2 regions of the Aerococcus sp. HMSC10H05 genome follow, and region 2 is predicted to be linked to the other one. Evidence: riboswitches for the same ligand, from Rfam matches in the RefSeq annotation. Region 2 holds a riboswitch; the other holds the start of a gene.
What was found. A riboswitch is a leader RNA that binds a small molecule or an ion and turns the genes downstream of it on or off. The one in region 2 is predicted to bind thiamine pyrophosphate.

Region 1: it holds a riboswitch for thiamine pyrophosphate, as region 2 does, so the genes downstream of both, thiT (energy-coupled thiamine transporter ThiT) here and HMPREF3116_RS00790 (hydroxyethylthiazole kinase) in region 2, are expected to answer to the same signal.

The regions. Positions count from the first base shown of each region.
Region 1 covers NZ_KV786964.1:21,125-32,323, forward strand. The annotation lists gene HMPREF3116_RS02665 (bifunctional 2-keto-4-hydroxyglutarate aldolase/2-keto-3-deoxy-6-phosphogluconate aldolase) at 1-327, shown strand, start outside; gene HMPREF3116_RS02670 (sugar kinase) at 329-1,360, shown strand; gene uxaC (glucuronate isomerase) at 1,397-2,821, shown strand; gene HMPREF3116_RS02680 (hydroxymethylglutaryl-CoA synthase) at 3,049-4,203, shown strand; gene HMPREF3116_RS02685 (hydroxymethylglutaryl-CoA reductase, degradative) at 4,258-5,571, opposite strand; gene HMPREF3116_RS02690 (iron-sulfur cluster biosynthesis family protein) at 5,639-5,962, opposite strand; TPP riboswitch at 6,171-6,267, shown strand; gene thiT (energy-coupled thiamine transporter ThiT) at 6,414-6,977, shown strand; gene HMPREF3116_RS02700 (50S ribosomal protein L25) at 7,152-7,787, opposite strand; gene thrC (threonine synthase) at 8,054-9,538, shown strand; gene coaBC (bifunctional phosphopantothenoylcysteine decarboxylase/phosphopantothenate--cysteine ligase CoaBC) at 9,563-10,786, shown strand; gene def (peptide deformylase) at 10,830-11,199, opposite strand, start outside.
Region 2 covers NZ_KV786946.1:71,797-82,995, forward strand. The annotation lists gene thiE (thiamine phosphate synthase) at 1-516, opposite strand, end outside; gene HMPREF3116_RS00790 (hydroxyethylthiazole kinase) at 513-1,352, opposite strand; TPP riboswitch at 1,535-1,625, opposite strand; gene HMPREF3116_RS00795 (GNAT family N-acetyltransferase) at 1,778-2,275, shown strand; gene HMPREF3116_RS00800 (YkvA family protein) at 2,350-2,637, shown strand; gene HMPREF3116_RS00805 (winged helix-turn-helix transcriptional regulator) at 2,728-2,988, opposite strand; gene HMPREF3116_RS09320 (alpha/beta hydrolase) at 3,263-3,649, shown strand; gene HMPREF3116_RS09325 (alpha/beta hydrolase) at 3,688-4,134, shown strand; gene HMPREF3116_RS00815 (TetR/AcrR family transcriptional regulator) at 4,249-4,833, opposite strand; gene HMPREF3116_RS00820 (ABC transporter ATP-binding protein) at 5,014-5,715, shown strand; gene HMPREF3116_RS00825 (FtsX-like permease family protein) at 5,729-9,682, shown strand; gene HMPREF3116_RS00830 (glycosyltransferase family 8 protein) at 9,840-10,682, opposite strand; gene HMPREF3116_RS00835 (M24 family metallopeptidase) at 10,820-11,199, opposite strand, start outside.

The DNA of each region.
Region 1 (11,199 bases), on a different contig from region 2:
ACAGTGCCATACTTACCAGGTTGCGGTACTGTAAGTGAAATCCAACAAGCATTAACTGCAGGATGCGAAATCGTTAAAGTGTTCCCAGGTGGTGTATTAGGTTCTGGATTTATTAAAGATGTCCATGGTCCATTGCCACAAGTTGAAATGATGCCATCAGGTGGCGTTAACATCGACAACATGGAAACTTGGATTAACAATGGTGCATGGGCAGTTGGTGTTGGTTCAGCTTTAACTAAACGTTACAAAGCTGATGGGGCGGACTCTTGTCGTGAAGAAGCACAAAAATTTGCTGATAAATTAGCAGAAATCCAAGGCGGAAAATAATATGCGCAAAAAGGTTGTGACGCTTGGAGAAATCTTGATTCGCTTAACAACAAATGACAGCGAACGCTTTTCTCAAGCGCAAAAATTAGAAGTCACATATGGTGGGTCTGAAGCGAATATAGCATCTACTATAGCGCATTTAGGTATGTGGGCTAGTTTTATCACAGCTGTACCTGATAACGAATTAGGGAACAGCGCCATTGAATTTATGCGTAAAAATGGGGTACACACTGGCTACATGTTACGTCAGGGTGACCGTTTAGGTATATATTTTGCTGAAAAAGGGTACTCTATTAGACCGTCTAAGATTGTTTATGATAGAAAGAATTCCGCTTTTACAGAATCTAAGATCGATGATTATGATATGGATCTGATTTTTGAAGATGCAAACTGGTTCCATACTTCTGGTATCACGGCAGCCTTATCAAATAACTTATTTGATTTAACCAAGGCTACTATGCAAGAAGCTAAAAAACGTGGTTTAAAAGTCTCTCTAGACTTAAATTACCGTGCAAGTCTATGGGATTTTGAAGTTGCCCGTGAAAAAATGGCAGAATTATTACCGTATGCAGACATTTGCTTTGGTATTGAACCTTTATTCGTTCCGGATGAAGACGGCAATGACTATAAGGATACGAATAATATTAAGCGACCATATGATTTCGATAACATAGATGATACGCTTGAATATATTTGTAATTATTATGACCTAGAAGCGATTGCATTGACAAAACGTCGTGTGATTAACGCAAATCGTAATATCTTACAATCTTATATGTATGCGAATAAAACACTCTATGCTTCTAAAGTGTTTGATGTAGATATTGTTGACCGTATTGGTGGAGGCGATGCCTTCGCTGCTGGTTTAATATACGCGATTAATTCAGAAAACTATACGCCTAAGGAATGCGTTGAATTTGCCAATGCAACATTTGCACTGAAACATACCATTCCAGGGGATATGGGCATTGTGACGCTAAGCGATGTTCACCAATTAATGAATAGTGATGAAGGCTTCGATGTAAGTCGTTAGGCAACTATTTTTCAATCGAAAGGAGAACTTTACAAGATGGCTTTTATTAATGAAGACTTTATGTTACAAAGTGAAACTGCAAAACATTTGTATCATACTTATTCTGAAAACCAACCAATTTTTGACTACCACTGTCACCTATCACCACAACAAATCGCTGAAGACTATACATTCAAAAATATTACTGAATTATGGTTAGGTGGCGACCATTATAAATGGCGTGGACTACGGGCAATGGGGATTCCAGAAGAGAAAATTACTGGGAATGCTTCAGATGAAGAGAAGTTCCAAGCATGGGCTGAAACTGTTCCAAATACAGTAGGGAACCCTTTATTCCACTGGACTGCATTAGAGTTAAAACGTTACTTTGACGTTGACGAAATGTTATCTGCTGATAACTGGAAAGAGATTTATGATGCAGCTAATCAAAAATTAAAAGACGAAAACTTAACTGCTCGTCAATTAATTAAAAATTCTAATGTCACATTTATCTGTACAACGGATAACCCTTATGACACATTAGAATTCCACAAACAAATTGCGGAAGACGAAACATTTGATGTTACTGTTGTGCCAGGTTTCCGTCCTGATGAAGCTTTTGCAGTTGGCGAACAAAAATTCATTGACTTCTTACCAAAAATGGAAAAGGCAAACGGCATTAAAATTGATTCATTTGCTAAATTAGTGGCATCTCTAGAAGACCGTATTCAATACTTTGCTGACCACGGTTCAAACATTTCTGACCACGGTTTAGCGAAATTAGTATTCCGTCCAGCAACGAATGAAGATGCAGAAGCCGTTTTTACAAAAGCTGTGAACGGTGAAGCCATTTCAGAAGATGAATATGGTCAATTCCAAACCGCATTAGTACGTGAATTAGGTAAAATTTACAATGCTAAAGGTTTTGTGATGCAATTCCACTTTGGGGCAATCCGTAATAACTCTGAGCGCTTATTTAAACAATTAGGTCCAGACGCTGGTCTAGACTCAATCAACGACCAAACGCATGTTGCTGAAGCTTTAAACGGCTTATTAAACGAAATGGATAAAACAAACGAATTGCCTAAAGTTATTCTTTACCCATTAAACCCAGCATACTTTGACTTAGCAGCAACCACTGCAGCGAACTTCCAATCTAATGACAAAGGCATCAAGAGTCGCGTGCAATTAGGTTCAGGTTGGTGGTTCAACGATACGAAATACGGTATGTTGAAACAATTCAAAGCCCTAGCTGAAGGTGGCTTACTCATGAATTTTGTTGGTATGTTGACGGATTCTCGTTCATTCATCTCTTACACACGTCACGAATACTTCCGTCGTTTATTCTGCGACTACATCGGTGACTTGGTTGAACGTGGTGAAATTCCTAATGATGAAGCATTATTAGAAAAATTAATTACGAACGTTTCTTATAACAACGCAGTAGAATATTTTGACGCTGCTGACGTCGTGTCAAAATAAAACATTTTGACAAATAATGACCTGTAACTAAAGTATTCGCCAAATTGACCAGACAGTTTCCATCTAGGAGAGGCATGACAACTCTGTTGTGTCTCTCTTTTTTCATGAAAAAATGTTCAGAATTTCTTAAGAATGCTACAAATGCGGATAGAGAGAGGAAACTATGATAGAATGAACAGTGATAAATTACGTTATCCGTAAAAAATGATGTTGGGAGAGTAACAAATATGAATATTGGTATAGATAAACTACATTTCTTCACACCACATATCTATGTGGATATGGAAGACCTGGCTGAAGCTAGAGATGTCGAGCCAGCGAAGTTTACAATTGGTTTAGGTCAAACCCAGCAAGCGGTAGCCCCCTTAACCCAAGATCCAGTTTCAATGGCCGCTAACGCGGCTTGGCCAATATTAACAGCAGAAGATAAAGAGTCTATTGATTTTATTATAGTTGGATCAGAATCAGGTGTGGACCAATCAAAAGCAATGGCAGTTCATGTACACCAGCTTTTAGGGATTAACCCATTTGCCCGTGCGATTGAAATGAAAGAGGCATGTTATGCAGCAACTGTAGGTCTTCAAACTGCAGTATCCCATGTCGCTCGTCATCCTGAGTCAAAAGTGTTGGTGATTGCAACTGATATTGCTAGATATGGCTTGAATACTTCAGGAGAATCAACGCAAGGTGCAGGTGCAGTGGCGATGCTAATCAGTAAAGATCCTCGTGTGGCAGTCATCAATGATGATGCGGTTTCTTACACTGGTGATATTTACGACTTTTGGCGACCAAACTATTCCGCTTATGCACAAGTAGACGGGCAGTTTTCTAATGAGCAGTATCTTGCTTATCTTGAAACTGTTTGGACGGAGTATAAAAAGCGTAGCAACAAAACCTTAGATGATTTTAAAGCTTTGGCATTCCATTTACCATATTCAAAAATGGGGCTAAAAGGCTTGCGCCAATTATTGCCAGAAGTGGATGAAGCTAAACAAGCTAGTCTAATAGACCAATTTGAAGCAAGCCGTGTTTATAATAAACGCGTTGGGAATATCTACACGGGTTCCCTATATTTAAGCTTAATTTCCTTGTTAGACCAAAGTCAAAATCTTAAAGCCGGAGACGCCATTGGATTGTATTCTTATGGTTCAGGAGCAGTTGGTGAATTCTTCTCCATTACTTTAGTAGAAGGTTATAAAGATATGCTAGCAGTAGATAGCCACGAAGCAATGTTAGATAACCGGGTACAATTATCTGTTGCTGATTATGAATTGATTTTCCAAGAAGAACTGCCGACTGACGGTAGTCAATTAGTGCTAGCTGATGATGAAGAACGATTCCAATTGGCTGGTGTTGAAGATCATAAACGACTATATAAATAAAGAAAATCGTTACCTACAAGAAGTGTGCTTAACTTCAAGTGGGTAACGATTTTTTTATATATTTCGTAATTTTTCTAATAATGCACTAGCAGTCGCCAAGTTTTTATGGTTAGCTTTTTCTAAGGCAGATACTAATTGATTAATTTCTTGGTCACCCTGTGCACCGGCTTGGATGGCTAGAGATTTAGCCTGTAATTGCATATGACCAGCTTGGATCCCTTCAGAAACCAGGGCTTTGATTGCTGCAAAATTTTGGGCTAACCCAAGTGATACAGCAATTTCCATCAATGATTTAGCATCTGTTTGGCCAAGGATTGATTTCGTTACTTGAACCGTTGGATGGATACCGATAGACCCGCCTACAGCACCTAAAGCTAAAGGTAGGGTGAGTGTGCCAGTGAGCAATTCACGATCAGCATTGTATGACCACATAGCCAATCCACGATAGTGTCCGTCTCTGGTCGCATAGGCATGTATACCCGCCTCAACGGCCCGCCAGTCATTACCAGTAGCTAATACAAAAGCATCTAAACCATTCATAATACCTTTGTTGTGGGTTGTTGCCCGGTATACATCCACTTGTGCCAGTTGACTTGCTAAGGCTATTTTTCTAGCCACTTCAGTTCCTTGAACATCTCCCTTATTTAGTAGATGAGCCGGAATCTCACAAGTTGCCGTAGCGGTTGCCTCCAGCGCATAATTTGATAGAATAGCCATCAAACCTTCAAGGCCAGGAATAAAATCCACATGATTTAAGATATAGGTCTTTAAAGCCTCCAACATAGTATTCATCATATTTGCCCCCATGGCTTCTTTTGTATCGATTGTTAGGTATATAACGAAAAAAGAGGCATTATCGGCTGTTGTAGGGTAGTAGTGAGAGCGAATCGATTTTGCACCACCACCACGCTCAACAATAGAAGGGTAGGCATCGTTAGCGACAGCTAGTAGGTTATTAGAAACTTCAGCTACCCATTTTTCAAAATCTAAGGCTTGGCTTTCATGTTCTACACCCGTAAAAGCGATTTGTCCAGTCATCAGACGTTGGTTCACTTGCGCTTTAAAACCACCAGCTTGTTGGACGATTTTCCCACCATTTGATGCAGCCGCAATGACAGATGGCTCCTCAGTAACCATAGGAATTTGGACTTCTCGATTATTAATTAGGAAGTTGAGTCCTAGACCATAAGGAAGTCGGTAGGTAGAGAGGGCGTTTTCAATCATATTATCGGCAATTTCATTCGTTAACCCCTCACCATTCTTTAAAAATGCGCCTTGGTCCTCGGTAATTTGTTGCTGATTGACTAAAATATCGATACGTTCTTGCCGAGACTTTTTATAGTATGCTTGGAATTGGTTTTGAGACATATTTACTCCTTTTTTTAATAAAGAAACGGACCAGTAGTCCTAGCCCGTTTCGCTTGAGAATCATCTATTATGACGCTTTTTGTAGGTAAATGTCATCGTTCATCACATGACCATCAACAATTAACACAAAGGCTTGTCTGAAATCATCAAAATCAATGCGGTTGTCGTGGCCTAAAAATTTTAATGCATTCTCTCTCACGTGAACTTGGCCAATATGGGTCTCCAAGATATCATCATAAGCAGAAAAATCTGTCTCATTCGTCCGTAAAACCAAGTCGATTTCTTGTCCATCAGAAATATGTAAATACTGTGTATCATTTAAACAAATATGTTCAAATTGTGATAATGATTGTAATTGATTGATCGCTTTATCCGAAAAAAATAGCTTCAAATTTCATCCCCCCATAGACCTCTAAATAATAGAATGCATAAATAATTTCCTAAAAATATATCATATTGATGATATATATACAATAGTGTGGTTTTGATGAACCAGCGCTCAATCTCATTATACAATAAGTCTGAATGATTATGAAATGTTTGCGGTTACCACTTGCTAAAAATACAATATTAGCATATACTATAAGAAATGATATACTTGTATGCACTAGGGGAGCTTTTGCTGAGATGTTTAAAGACAGACCCTCATAACTTGATCCGGTTTATACTGGCGTAAGGAAGTGTTCAATAGCCATTTGTTGGTGAATGATTTAATGCGTTAAATCGTTGAATACATTGAGCGGTCGTGTTTGTCACAATTGTGATAGATGCGATTTTTTTATTTACTCTGATACCATTTCAAATCAGTTTTCACTGTGCCTACAAAAGAATGGAGAAGAAGAATGAGATCAGTTAAGTTGAATGAAAATATCGAGGCCGCTATTGCAGCTGTTATTGCTTTTATAGTATCGCTGATACCAATTGAAATTGGGCCAAGTTTTGGGGTCCAAATTTCATTAGCTATTATTTATATTCTAGCATTTAGAAGAGGGCTTCGTGCAGGTTTATTGTCAGGATTCTTGTTAGGCCTGATTAAATTTATTTCTGGATTTGCCAGTATTTTAACGCCAATACAAGGTATTATTGAATATATTTTTGCTTTTGTGTTAGCTGGATTAGCAGGTATTTTTGCCCTAAAAATTCAAGAAGCAGCAAAAAACAACCAAGAAAAAAATCTTTTACTATATGTTGGTTTAGCGACTTTTATAGCCATTTTTTGTGAATATTTTGTTCATTTTCTAGCTGGGGTAGCCTTTTGGGGGCAATTTGCACCAGAGGGCATGAGTCCTTGGGTATATTCAGGTGTGATGAATACGATGTCAGGACTCGCAACCTGGATCGCGTGCTATGTTATTTCTTACCTACTAATCAAAACAAATAAGAAAATTATCCTAGTTGACAAATAAATATAATAAAGTAAAACAGGCTGGTGACATATACAAGCACCAACCTGTTTTTTAATGGATTTGCTAGAAGATTTACTAAAGCCTTCTGGACAAAAAGAAAAGATGAATCAGACAAAAAAACCGGTGAGAAATCAACCACACCGGTTTTGGCTAGTATAAGACATTGAAAAAATCTTAGTTTTCAGTATCTTCTACAATTTTGCCTTCTTTTTCATCGATTACTTCTGGTTCAGCAACTTCAGCATCTGGATCTACTTCTTCTGGTTCTTCAACTGGCGCAGAAATCGCTACAATAACTTCTTCAGCATCAGTTACTAACTCAATATCGCTTGCAAGGTTTAACTCACCAGCAGTTACTGAATCACCGATAGCTAAACCTGTAACGTCAACTTCAACTGAATCTGGTGCAGTTGCTGGGTCAGCAATAACGTCAATTTCAAGTGTTGTAGTAGATGCTACACCTTCTTTATCTGCTAAAGCATCTTCGTTGACAACAACGATAGATAATGGCATTTCAAGTTTTTGACCTTTTTTGATTGCTTGTAAAGAAATGTTGTAGATAGTTGGTTTCAACGCAGATTGTGAAATTTCACGTACGTATACTGTACGAGTTTCGCCATCTAACTCTAAATCAAATACTGAGTTAAGACCTAATTCACGACGAATTTGTTCTACATCAGAAACTGACATTGAGATGTTAATCGGATCTAAGTCACTTGCGTATACAACGCCTGGAACTAAATTTTCTTTACGTAATTGTTTAGCTGCTGAAGTACCAGAGCCATCACGTTTTTGAGCTGTAAATTTCATTCAAATACCTCCTGAGTATATACGTTTGTATTGACGTTTCTTACAATTTAAAAAATTAGAAACACATTTTATATTAACATATATGAGTAATAAAATCTATTTCAACCTAAAAACACGCCATTATTTGGATGGATTTTCTAATAGCGTATGATGAGAAAAGGTAGCCTACACTGCCATAAATGGACCTTCTATGGTAAAATGAAGCAAATATAAAGAGTGACTGGTATGGATCAAAAGGGTAAAACGAGTCGCTTAGGAGGAATATGATGCAATTTAAAAGTACACGAAACCAGGAAAATATTGCCACTGCTTCACAAGCTATTGTTCAAGGTTTAGCAACTGATGGTGGGCTTTATGTCCCGACGGAATGGCCAAATATTGACATAAACTGGTCTGAACTAAAGGAAATGACTTATCAGGAATTAGCTTATTTTGTGATGTCTATCTTTTTTGATGATTTCTCAGAAGTTGATTTAAAAGCCTGTATTGATGCTGCGTATGACGAAAAGTTTGATACAGATGTTATCGCACCACTGGCTAAAGTGGGTGAAGATTATTATTTAGAATTATTCCACGGGCCAACAATTGCCTTTAAAGACTTGGCTTTACAAATCTTACCGCATTTAATGAAGAAGTCGGCTGAAATGAATAATAACGATAAAGAAATTGCGATATTGACAGCTACATCAGGAGATACTGGTAAGGCTGCTATGGCCGGTTTCGCAGATGTTCCTGGTACCAAAATCATTGTCTTCTATCCTCAAGGAGGCGTATCAACTATTCAAGAAAAACAAATGATTACTCAAAAAGGAGATAATACATTTGTTGTAGCGATTGAAGGGAACTTTGATGATGCCCAAACTGAAGTGAAACGTCTATTTAATGATGAAACTTTACGCGCTGATTTAGCAGCAAAAAATATCCAATTCTCTTCAGCAAACTCAATGAATATCGGGCGTTTGATTCCTCAAGTTGTTTATTATTTCTATGCCTATGCCCAATTAGTGAAATATGAAGAAATTGAAGCGGGTAGTCCCGTTAATTTTGTGGTACCAACAGGAAACTTTGGAGATATTCTAGCCGGTTACTATGCGAAAAAATTAGGTTTACCAGTGGGTAAATTGGTTTGTGCTTCAAATGATAACACTGTCTTATACGACTTCTTTAATACAGGTGTTTATGATAAAAACCGTGAATTTAAATTGACGATTTCGCCATCAATGGACATCTTAGTTTCAAGTAACTTCGAGCGAATGTTATTCCATGCGCTAGGTGATGATGTGGCACAATTATCTGCCTTAATGAATGACCTAGATGAAAAAGGGCGCTACGAATTTCCAGCTGATGTAAGCGAAAAATTTGCTGATTTCCTTGGTGAATTCGCTGATGAAGCAGAGACTAAAGCAGAAATTGACCGAGTTTACCAAGCATACGACTACTTAATGGACCCACATACCGGGGTAGCTTCAGCAAGTTTACAAAAATTGAAAGCGAAAGATACCTTAAGTGGCCCAAGTGTTGTTGTATCAACCGCTAGCCCATACAAATTCCCGCAAGCTGTTTTAACAGCCATTGGACAAGATGTAGAAAATGCTTCTGATGATGAATTAGTGGCCAACATTAAAACTGCAGGTAATCGCGATTATCCAAAGGCTATCAAGGAAATTCAAACAGCAGAAGTACGTCACAACCGTGTATCTACAGTTGCAGATATGAAAGCGACTGTCGTAGGCATTTTAACGGGAGAGTAGTTCAATAAGAAAGTGGAGGAGATCATGCTTAAAGGATTAAATTTAACAGTCGTTGTCACAGGAGGCATTGCTGCGTATAAAGTACCCGATTTTGTCCGCACCCTCATTAAAGCGGGGGCCAATGTGCGCGTGGCTTTGACACCGTCTGCGAAACAATTTGTTACGCCATTTACCTTTGAAGTGCTCACCAAATATCCACCATTAGTAGAAGACGTTCAAAGTCCAGACACAGTTGCCCATATCACTTTAGCCGATTGGACTGACTACGCCATCGTTGTGCCAGCAACCGCGAATACAATGGCGAAATTTGTCAACGGTATCGCGGATAATGAAGCACTTTCTATGATGCTGGCGCTTGATTCGCCACTTTTATTTGTGCCAGCAATGAATGAGAAAATGTGGGCCAACCCAGCGACAAAACGTAATGTTGACCAACTTCGTTTAGACGGTCACACGGTAGTTGAACCAGATACCGGTTTCTTAGCAGAGGGCTATGAAGGTAAGGGCCGGATGCCGGCTCCTGAAGCAATATTCCAATCCCTATTGGCCTTTATTACGATCAATAAACAAGCGAAGACACTTGATCTAACGGGATACCGATTACTTGTATCTGCTGGCGGAACAACAGAGAAATTGGATCCCGTCCGCTTCTTGACCAACCGTTCCTCCGGGAAAATGGGATTAGCGATTGCCAATGTCGCTTTGCTTGCTGGCGGCCAAGTAACGTTAGTGCGCACAGAAAATGCTAAAAACTTACCCGTTTTACCTGGCATTGAAGTGGTGACTGTCAAATTGGCTCAAGAATTATATGATAAGATGCATGCCCATGTTACAGACAAGGATATCGTTATCATGTCTGCTGCTGTTTCTGACTACCGGTCAGCTAACCCAGTTAATCAAAAGATGAAGAAGGACCAACTCTCTAACCAAGATGGACTGTCAATTCAATTAACGGAGAATCCTGATATTTTAGCAAGCTTGCCTAAAGCAGGGCATTATATGGTGGGATTTGCTGCGGAAACGCAAAATGTCATTGAGTATGGCCGCAATAAGTTGGTTAAAAAAGGGGTCGATATGATTGTAGCCAATGATGTTTCAGACCAAACAATCGGTTTCAATGCAGATGACAATCAAGTGACTTTAATCACCAAAGATAGTGAGCGCACGCTAGAAAAGCAAAGTAAAATTGGTGTAGCAGTTGAGATGCTAGCACATATTCAAGATAATATTTCAAAAAGTAAAAAATGATGTCAGCATAAAGTGCAGACATCATTTTTTTAATAAAGGTAAATTATTCATCACCTAGTAGGTGTGTGTGCTCATCAAGAGTGGAGGGCGTTTCTTCATTAATATGATCATAGAACATGATACCATTTAAGTGGTCAATCTCATGTTGCAATACGATGGCTGGGTAGCCAGAGAAACGTTTTTTGTAAGCATTACCATCGATATCATTGTAAGTCACAGTGATACGGGCATGGCGAGGGACATAACCTGGTACATCGCGGTCGACAGACAGACAGCCTTCACCTTCGCGCAGACAAACACCTTCAACTGAGTGGCTGACAATGCGCGGATTTAGAAATACACCGCTTAATAACGGTTCTGCATTTTCTGGATCCACCAAATCTGGCACTAGTAATGCTGTCATTTGAATAGAT
Region 2 (11,199 bases):
TTTTAGTTCATCCATGTTGTCTAAATGAATACCTCCAATAGCCACAATAGGTATCGGCACTTTGCTTGTAATCGTCCGTAAAGTTTCCTTGGTCACTAAAGAAGAATCTTTGGTAGTGGTAGGGAATATAGCGCCAACGCCTAAATAATCTGCCCCTTGTTGATAAGCTTCTTTTGCCCTGTCTATGGTTTTGGCTGAAACCCCTAAAATTTTATTTGAACCGATCAGTTTTCGTACAACATCTACAGGTAATTCATCATCACCAATATGAACACCAGCAGCATCCACTGCCAATGCTAGATCTACCCGGTCATCAATAATTAAAGGTACGGCATATCGGTCCGTAATCGCCTTTAATTTTAAAGCCAGCGCATATGCATCACGACTTGTCGCTGTCTTATCACGGTATTGCACTAGGGTAACACCAGCTTTAATCGCTTCTTCAACCACTTGTAAAAAAACGTCTTCATGGTAATCAAACGCATTGGTCACGAGGTATAATCGATAATCTATCATAGTTGACCTCCTTTAATTGCTGTTAGCCAATCATCTGATTCCAACAAGAGTGAAAGGTTATTTAATGTTGCTTGTCTAAAATCAGCTAAACCCTTCGTTTTTACGTCTGCTTTTTCCCCACATAAATTAAAATATGAAACTGCCAAGATCACTGATTCTAATACCGGTTGTCCACTCGCAATGATAGCTGTCACTAAGGCACCGACAATGTCCCCTGTTCCTGTAAAGCGGCCAAGTGCATCGACGCCATTTTTTAAATAATAAATACCAGAATTATCCACAACAATATCAACTGGGCCAGTCGCTAATAAGCAAGTATCTTGCTGGTTAGCTACCCATGCTTGCATAGCTTGTCCTAGTTCCACTAAGGCCGTTTCATTTTGGTCAGCTTCACCTGCGTCCACGCCACGTCCTGATGAACCTAGCCCACAGAAAGTCCGCATTTCAGATAGGTTCCCTTTGATAACAGTTGGTTTTGACCTGCTAATTTCCTTGGCTAACTCATTGCGCATTGGGCTAGCGGATACCCCAACTAAGTCCAATACAAAAGGCGTCTTCGTTTCGTCAGCTGTTCTTGCTGCAAGTAAGATATTGCGTATTTTTTCAGGTGATAAACTGCCTATATTTAATAAAGCACCATCATTTTGGTCGAAGAAGACAGCCATTTCTGCCTCTTGATCTGCCATTACCGGTGCTGCCCCCACATACAATAAAGCATTGGCTACTGATTCCACTGTCACGGTATTCGTTAGGCACTGAATCAAGGGGTTCTTGATTAGCGGGAATGGGTTGGGTAATTTGGGTAAAGTCTTTAAAGTGTATAAATCAATTGTCATTACAATTATCCTTTCAATGTTTCAAATAATATTGTTTAGAAATCCTAGCTGATTACAAGCTTGCTAGAAAGCTTTTGGAAAACAAAAAATCCCCCTTTCCTGTCAGTATTCGACAAAAGGGGGGAAATAGTTCGTCCAAAACTACAATTGAAAGGCATAAAAGCCAATAAAATCATATTTCGACAATATTTACTACATTTTCCTTCGCCAGTATTAACTGTATCAGGTTCCATGGGTATAATCTCAGCTGTCACAGCACCCCAAATGTCTCTTTGAATACCTCTATTCAAACAATCTTTCCAAGGAATGTCAACCCTTACAATACAACAAAACCTATAATAGAAAGTAATCTGATATTGAATGCATTTGCTATGTATAGGTAGAATAAATAGGCTTAATTAATGAAATTTTAGGAGGTCTTATATATGAAAGAATTTGTAAACTACACACAAGTCAATATTGAAACATTAACAGAAATCTGGAACGATATATTGACGGACGGTGTTGCTTTCCCAGGATTAGACCTCTATTCAAATGAAGATTTTGAGAATAAACTTGCGTCTTATAGCCAAGTTGAAGTCTTGTTAGTAGACGGCCAAATCGCTGGCTATTATCTCATTAATCCGAATAATGAAGGCCGAGCTAGTCACGTTGCAAACGGGACTTATGCAGTCGCAAAAGGATTCCGCGGTCAAGGTTTAGCTAAAGATTTAGTTGCACAGTCAATTGAGGAGGCTAAAGCACACGGTTTTAGAGGTATGCAATTCAATACTGTTGTCGTTGAAAATAAGGCTGCAATCCATACTTATGAAAAATTTGGCTTTAAAATTGTAGGCACCATTCCAGGCGGATTCCAAGTCAAAGACGGTCGCTATGTTGATATGCATGTAATGTATCTAGACTTAACGAAAGCAAATGTTTAAATTAGGTCTTAGGACGGATACAATAAACCCTTTTTCCGATTAATATATAGTCATGAGAAAGGATGATGTATGTAATGAAACAAACGTCAAAAATGACCTTAGGCAAGTTCGCCAAAGCCTTGTTTAATAAGGAAACACCGACTTATATTAAGGCAATTACTGGATTGGCTCTCGCTTATACCATCTTCCCTGCTGATATATTACCAGATATTTTCGGACCTTTAGGCTTTGTGGATGACGCTGCCGTAATCGGTATTTTAACGACAATTGCCATGTCCTTATTAGATAATTACAACGAGAAAAAAGCTACTGAAACAGTAAATACTTATACAGACTTTGATCCAGATAAAGTCATAAACTAACCAACAAAAAAACTATATCTACCTCCAAAAAAGCCGTGACGCCCACTACCCCGGGAATCACGGCTTATTTATTATTTCTATAAAGTTTAACTATTTAATCACTGCGAATCCAGCCATCCAAGTAATCTCTTCTCTTGATGCAGGGTGATTTATAAAAATCCCATCTGCTTCTAGTTTACGCAAGTTCTCCGTCAATACTTTTTGATTAATACCTTCAATCGATCGGTGCAATTCATTAAAACGATAAGTCCCCTTTAATAACTCACGAATAATTAAGACCTTCCATTTATTCCCAATCAAATCGACGGTTGTCGCCACTGGACATACAGGTAAATCTTCTTTTGCTAACATCTTATCACTTCACTCATACATTGTACCCTAACAATTTGTCAAGTAACGTATACTTTCAATGTGCCCTTAGAAAGTGAAATGTCATCTTTAAAACTATACAATAGATGATAGATACGTTATGATATCGGTAATATTTTTATAGACTTTTTACATATATCTCCCGCTTTTAGTATGATAATTGCTGGTTCAGGTTTTCTATTATTATTCATCTTACTTACAATTAAAGCAGTTTCGATCAAACGAAAAGAAATGAAAGTAAAAGGAGTGCTGCCTCATGAAAATTGATGTTGAAAAAATGCGCAAAGAATTTAAAGAAGGCGATGCCAAAAGAGATGCAGGTCTAGTTGAACCTACATCCATTGAGAAGTTTCGTGACATTTCTTATGGTCCTCATGGTATTGAGAATAGTTTGGATGTTTACTATCCAATTGGCACAAGTCAAAAATTACCAACCTTAATTCATATTCATGGTGGTGGCTTCTTTTACGGCGATAAGGAACTTTATCGGTTCTACACCATGTTTTTAGCTACCCAAGGCTTTACAGTCATTAATTTCAATTACCGTCTCGCACCAGACCATATTTACCCAGCACCACTTGAAGATATCAATCAAGTATTACAATGGGTGATTAAAAACAACGAAGCATATTATTTGATTTAGACAATTTATTTTTATTAGGCGACTCTGCAGGAGGTCAACTGACGCAGCAGTATGCTACGATAGTTTCAAATGCCGATTATCAAAAATTGTTCGATTTTGAAGTAGCAAAAGTCCAATTTAACGCTGTTGGCTTAAATTGTGGTGCCTACTACATTGGCAATAATATCGGTTCTGCTGATGACTTTCCATATTACCTCGATGAAAAAATGACTGATCAACTAAAAGCGCAGTTACCTGTGGAACAATATATTACTAGCAATTTTCCGCCTGCTTTTGTCATGACTTCAAGTCATGATTTCCTTAAAGAAGCTGGTATCAAATTTGCCCAGTTTTTAATCGCTAAAGGGAATGAAGTCTACTTTAAAATCTACGCTAATACAGACGGGGCTGAATTAAACCACGTCTTCCATATCGACCAAAAGTCAGCTATTGCTAAGGAATGCAACCTTGACCAACTTGACTTCTTTAGAAAACATATGCATTAGAAAAACCATATAAAGCCAGTAATCATGTTCATCATAGTTTACTGGCTTTTCTATCATCGGAAAAAATATGTATTTATTAAAAACGATGCTCAATTCTTTATCCGGTATATTTCTCTATAATAACAATTCATATGGCGATAATAGTTTCGCTTTAGTAATCATGTGCGCAATTTCTTCTAGTGATTCTTTGCCATCTTTTTTAATCCATAGGGTAATAATGCCTACTATGGATGATAAGAGAATTTCAATCGCATAGTCTTCCGGTAAATCTATTTTCTCAAATTTTAATCGATTGGATTGTTTTATTTTGATATCAATAAGTTGCCCGATAATCGACTTTAGGGTTTGCATAAAATTGGGGTCTCCACCTGGGCTGGCAATCGCTTTTACAAATTTAAATTCAGCTTTTACATAGACTAAAGCTTCTAAAATCTCTTCATAAGGAATCAATTGTGGGACTTCTCCCACTTGATCTTGATCCGGATCTTTTAAAATGATGGCCTCTAAATCATACATCACTTCTTCTTCCAGTTTATTCATTAAGTCATACTTATCTACATAATGTAAATAAAAGGTACCACGATTAATATCACAACGACGTGCGATATCACTCACTGTCATCGCTTCAAAACCCTTTTCGTGCACTAGTTCGATAAAGGCTGCTTTTATTTTCTCCTTGGTTTCCGTCTTTCGATTCATCTATTCTCCTACTTTCTTAAAATAGACAGATTTCTTAAAAGCGTTGAGAAATCAACACTTTTTTGAGTTTTGTTTATTGATTTTCTTGCACATTAATCATATACTCTCTAAGTAAATAAATCAACACGTTGTTCATTAGTTTGGACATGTTAATTTATATTTATAAGGAAGGAAATGAAAATGAGTTATATAGAGGTCATTAATAGTTCTAAATATTATCACATGGGTGAAAATGTGATTACCGCAAATAATGAAGTGAATTTTTCAGTTGAGGAAGGCGAACTAGCTATTATTTTAGGTTCATCCGGTGCCGGAAAATCCACTATGTTAAATATTCTTGGCGGTATGGATACCAATGATGAAGGACAAGTAATCATTGACGGTAATGATATCGCCACTTACAGCAAAAAACAATTAACCAAATATCGCCGGGAAGATGTGGGCTTTGTTTTCCAATTTTATAATTTAGTCTCTAATCTAACATCTAAGGAAAATGTGGAATTAGCTTCTGAAATTGTAAAAGATGCAAGTGATCCTATCGAAGTATTAGAGGGTGTAGGTTTAGGACATAGAATTAACAACTTCCCTGCCCAATTATCTGGTGGTGAACAACAACGGGTATCAATTGCTAGAGCGGTTGCTAAAAAACCAAAAATCTTACTATGTGATGAGCCAACAGGTGCTTTAGACTTTGAAACAGGTAAACAAGTCCTACAAATTTTACAAGATATGAGTCGCAAGAATGGTGCCACTGTAGTTATCGTGACACATAATGCAGCCATTGCACCTATTGCTGATAGAGTTATTCACATGCGTAACGCTACAGTGGAATCTATTGAAGTAAATGATGCACCTGAAAATATCTCAGATATCGAATGGTAGGTGACAAATAAACATGAAAAAGAAAATGTTATGGAAGGATATTCGAAAATCAATCACTAAATCTAAAGGTAGATTTTTCTCTATCATGGGGTTAATGTTGATAGGTTCTTTTGCCTTAATTGGTTTAAAAGTGACCGGACCAGATATGCGAGCAACTGGTGAGCATTATTTTGACGAGTTAAACGTTTCTGATATCACTGTGATTGGTTCAATGGGTATTGATGATGATGATGTTAAAATCTTGGATAAAACCTCGGGCTTGGCAGATATTGAATATGGCTATTTAAAGGATGTCACTATTGATGATAGCCATACAGCTATTCGTGTATTCTCAATGGGAGAAGATATCTCTGATTATGAATTAGTGGAAGGTCAATTACCTAAAGCAAGTAATGAAATAGCGATAGTTGCAAGCTTTGATGATCAATATCAAATAGGTGATAAAATTGACCTGTCAGAACAGGCAGATGCCTCTGGTGATACCGTTCTAAAAGAAGACACCTATGAAATTGTTGGTTTTATTTATTCTGGTGAAATTTTATCCAATCTAAACCAAGGTGCTTCTACAGCCGGAACCGGTGCCTTAAAAGGTTACGCGATTGTACCTGAATCTGCGTTTGATTCAGATGTCTATATGCTGGCTCGATTAAGATTCGATGATTTAATCAATATCGATCCTTATTCAGATACTTACACTGAAAGACTTCAAGATCACAAAGATGATTTAGATGATGCCTTAGCAAACCAACCAGAAAATCGTCTTGAAACAATTAAAAATGATTATCAATCGGAAATTGATGATGGCCAAAAACAAATTGATGATGCCAAGAAGAAATTGGCAGATGGACAAGCACAACTAGATGATGCCAAACAACAATTAATTGATGGTCAAGCTGAAATTGAAGATGCACAAAATCAATTAGACACTAAAGTAGCTGACGCCACTGCACAAATTAATGATGGTGCCAATCAAATTGCGAATGCCCATGCTACAATTGATGATAGTCAAGCACAATTAGATGCTGCTAAAGCGCAGTTAGCTAATGGGCAAGCTACATTGGACGAAAAGTGGAACCAACTACAAGATGGTAAAGCTAAATTAAACCAAGCAAAGAAACAGTTAAATGATAGTCAAAATCAGTTAACTGCCGCAAGAAGCCAATTAGATCAAGGGCAAACGGCGATTGCTAATGGCTATAGTCAATTAGCTGAGAAGAAAGCCCAAATAAATAGCGCCGAAGCAGAAATTGCCAAAGGCAAAGAAACGCTCAATAACAAACAAGCTGAGTATGACAATAAGTATAGTGAATACACGAAAAACTTAAATGCTTTTGAGGAAAAACAAGCTGACTATGAAGCAAAAGCCAGTCAAGTAGCAAACGCACAAAATCAACTTGATCAAAACAGTCAAGAATTGGCAAATGGAAAAGCAAATTATGAAAAAGGTATTCAAGCTTTAACCGAACAAATCACTAGCCTACAAAATAAATTAGATGCAGGCGATTTAAATGAAGCTGATACTGCTGAGCTACAAGCACAAATTGCTGACCTACAAGAAAAATTAGATGCTAGCCAAAGTGAATATGAATCCTTCATGAATTCAACATACACTCCTGGAATGGCAAAAATAGAGGCTAGTCAAGCTGAGTTAAATCAACAGAAATCAGCATTAGAAAGTGCTAAAAGTCAACTAAATGCTGGCCAAGAACAATTAAATAGTGCTAAAGCACAATTAGATACTGCTAACAAACAATTAAGTGATGGTAACGCAGCATTATCTAGCAATCAAGCCAAAATTAATGATGGTAAAGCTCAAATTGAAGCAGCAACTTCTAGCTTAAGCGAGAATGAAGCCCTCTTACAAGAAAAAGAAGCGGCATACCAAGATGGCTTATCCAAATATAATGCCGGTATCCAATCTTATAATGACGGTTTAAATACTTACTATGAGGGTCTAGCACAATGGACTGCTGGTGTAGAGACATTAGATAAGAAATCAGCGGAATACCAAGCGAATGTAGATAAGTTAGCCCAAGCAAAAGCGGCATTAGCTGATAAAGAAGCGGAATTAGCCCAAGCAGAAGACCAATTAGCAACTGAATCTGCGAATGCTGAAGCCCAAATTGCAGATGCCAAAGAAAGTCTTGCTGAGGGTCAGGCAGAATACGAAGATAAAGCCGCTGAATTCGCTAAAACTAAAGCGGATGCTGAAGATGAGATAGCAGAAAAAGAAGATGAACTAGCCGAAGCACAAGAAATGGTGGATAATTTATCCTTACCAACTTATTCCGTAAATAGTCGTCGGGAGATTCCAGGTAGCGATGGGTATAAAATCTACAGTACCATTTCAAATATTGTAGATTCCCTAGCAAATATCTTCCCAATCTTCTTATACTTCGTTGCTGCACTCGTTACCTTTACTACCATGACACGCTTTGTAGACGAAGAACGGACTAAATCAGGTACCTTGAAAGCCCTAGGTTATGATGACCAAGACGTTATTAAGAAATTTACTTTCTACGGTTTAACCGCCAGCTTATCTGGTACTATTTTAGGGATTATCTTAGGACACACCCTACTCCCTTATATTGTTTACAATGCTTATAGTGCAAGCTATACCTTGCCAGCCATTGAATTACACTTCCACTGGGCAATTTCCTTGGTTGCCATTCTTTTAGCCTTATTAGCAGCTGTTTTACCAGCCTATTTAGTAGCGAAGAGAGAATTACAAGAACAACCTGCGCAACTGCTTTTACCAAAAGCACCTAGTGCTGGATCTAAGATTTTATTAGAACGAATTACACCAATTTGGAACCGGATGTCCTTCACCCACAAAGTAACAGCAAGAAACATCTTCCGTTATAAACAACGGATGCTAATGACAATCTTTGGTGTTGCCGGTGCTACTGCCTTATTATTCTCAGGGCTTAGCGTACAATCATCTATCGGTGAAATTAACCAACGTCAATTTGGTGAATTAATCCATTACGATATGATTGTAGCAGAAAATGACTATGTCTCTGATCAACAAAATGATGAGATTAAGGATACTTTATCTTCTCAAGACATTGATCAATTCGGTGAAGTAGCATATCAAGAGCTAACAACTGTCGGTGGAAAACAAAATGATACACAAGATATCACTTTAATTTCCCCAGAAAACTTAGATGAATTTTCAGACTATATTCAATTAACTGAACGTGGTTCTGATGAAACGCTAAACTTACCTGATGATGGTGTAGTAATTTCTGAACGACTAGCTACCCTAGTAGACGCTGAAGTGGGTGATACAATTACACTTCAAGATACGAACGGTAAAGACCGTGAAATGAAAGTATCAGGAATTACAGAAATGTATATTGGTCACTTTGTCTTCGCTAGTCCACAAGTTTATGAATCAATTTACGGTGAGGATTACCAATCTAATGCTTATCTAGTCAACTTAAAAGATGATTCAATTAAGAACACAGAAAATCAAGCTGCAAAATTCATTGAATTAGACGGTGTTGCCGGTGTAGTACAAAACACTACCCTAATGAATCAAATCGATACAATTGTTCATTCATTGGATAAAATCATGACTGTTCTAATTGTTGTTGCTGGTTTACTAGGTATCGTTATCCTATATAACCTAACGAATATTAATGTTTCTGAACGGATGCGTGAATTATCCACTATCAAAGTACTTGGTTTCTTTGATAATGAAGTTACCTTATATATTTACCGTGAAACGATCGTTTTAACTGCACTAGGTATACTAGTAGGTTTCGGTATTGGTGAAATGCTCCACCAATATATTATTCGAATCGTTCCACCTGCTGATGTAATGTTTAACCCTGCACTAGCAGCGACAAGCTTTATTGTTCCAGCTGCTATTATCGGATCAATTACAGCTGTTCTAGCCTATATCATTTATAAACGTCTACAACACGTCGATATGCTAGAAGCATTAAAATCAGTCGATTAATTGGATTATTTATCCTATAAAAAAGAATCCCTAGAAGTATGCATGTATATGTTTACTTCTAGGGATTTTTTATTAGATTTCAAAGTGTCTATGACTGATTTGACGATAGTAAATAAGAATTTAACCACCATAGGTAATGAAAAAAACTTATTTCAATCTACTTTATCAAATCCTCAATACGCTTCAATTGGTTTTGATAATTAAGATAAAGACTGGTAAAGCGGTTGTCATGTTTATCGTCCCACGGTTTGGGGCCTCCACAGAAATGGAGGATTACAGTATGCGACATCACCCAGTGAATATCATGCTGAGTAAAACTTTTGGTAAAATAGCGTATATATTTACGCGTATCATAATTCCAAATTTCTTCGGGAATTTCCTTCGTATATTTGCCATACAAATGGTTGAGAATATCTTGGTCAGGTAAGAATAGTAACAGATTATATTTTTCAATCATTCGCGCAATATCTGACCATTTGACAATTTCTCTAGCTTTATCTAAATCAATCACCATCACACCAGAATTATAGTATGCATGGTCAACGTCAAGTCGCATTTGGTTTACTCGGGTAGAAACGTCCGTCAAACCAACATGTGTAGCGGCTGCTAGCATATGACCTTCTAAATCTGTTTGCCACAGCTCTAATAAGGGATTAACCACTAAAATATCTGGATCTAAATAAATCACATGTTTCATTTCTTTAGGTAATATTTCACCCGCAAGTAGGCGGAAGTACATCTCTTTTGGGTACCTATCTTCAGTTTTAGCGCTATTCCATCGGCTACCATCAATTTTAATCGCTTCAAAACCAAACTGTAAATAATCCGTTAACTTCTGCAATTCGCGAATAGTATGCGTTGCAATTGATTCATGAATCAACCAGATGCGGATGGCTTGGCCTGGATTGTTTTGACGAATCGATGTTAAAGCCACTTTTAAGGGATTCAAATAGCCTTCATCGATGGTAAATAATAATTCAATCTGTTCGTCCAAGAGCATAACCCTCCAATTTATTTATAATATTATACATATATTAACATCTTTATGGCAATTCCGTTAGGATAGTCCGTCATTATTCACTTAGAAATAGACAAAAACCCCTCAAGTCCGGTTAACCAATCTTGAGGGGGATTTTTTTATCCAAAGTAGATAGCAGTTTTTTTGTCTAATAAGAATGGTCTATAGTAGGCAAAGGTACTCGCTAAAGGTAGTAAATGTTCTGGTAACGCTAAACCTAATGCTTCTTTTAGATAATCCTTCCGTTTAGAGATTCTCGACCAAAGTTCTGGTTGTTTAATCTTAATCTCTTCGCGTAGTGCTGCGTCCGCAACCGCAATCGTTGATTCAGCCGATACACCATTGTGCCCTGCTTGTGAAGGAATAAAGTCTAATTGGAAGATGTAGCCACTTTGAATGACTGCATCAGAGTCTTGATAGAATGGTGAGCTTAACCATTCTTCGTCAGCTACTAAATGCCCTGGGCACAAGTTCCAGCCATAGGTCGCTTGCGGATAGA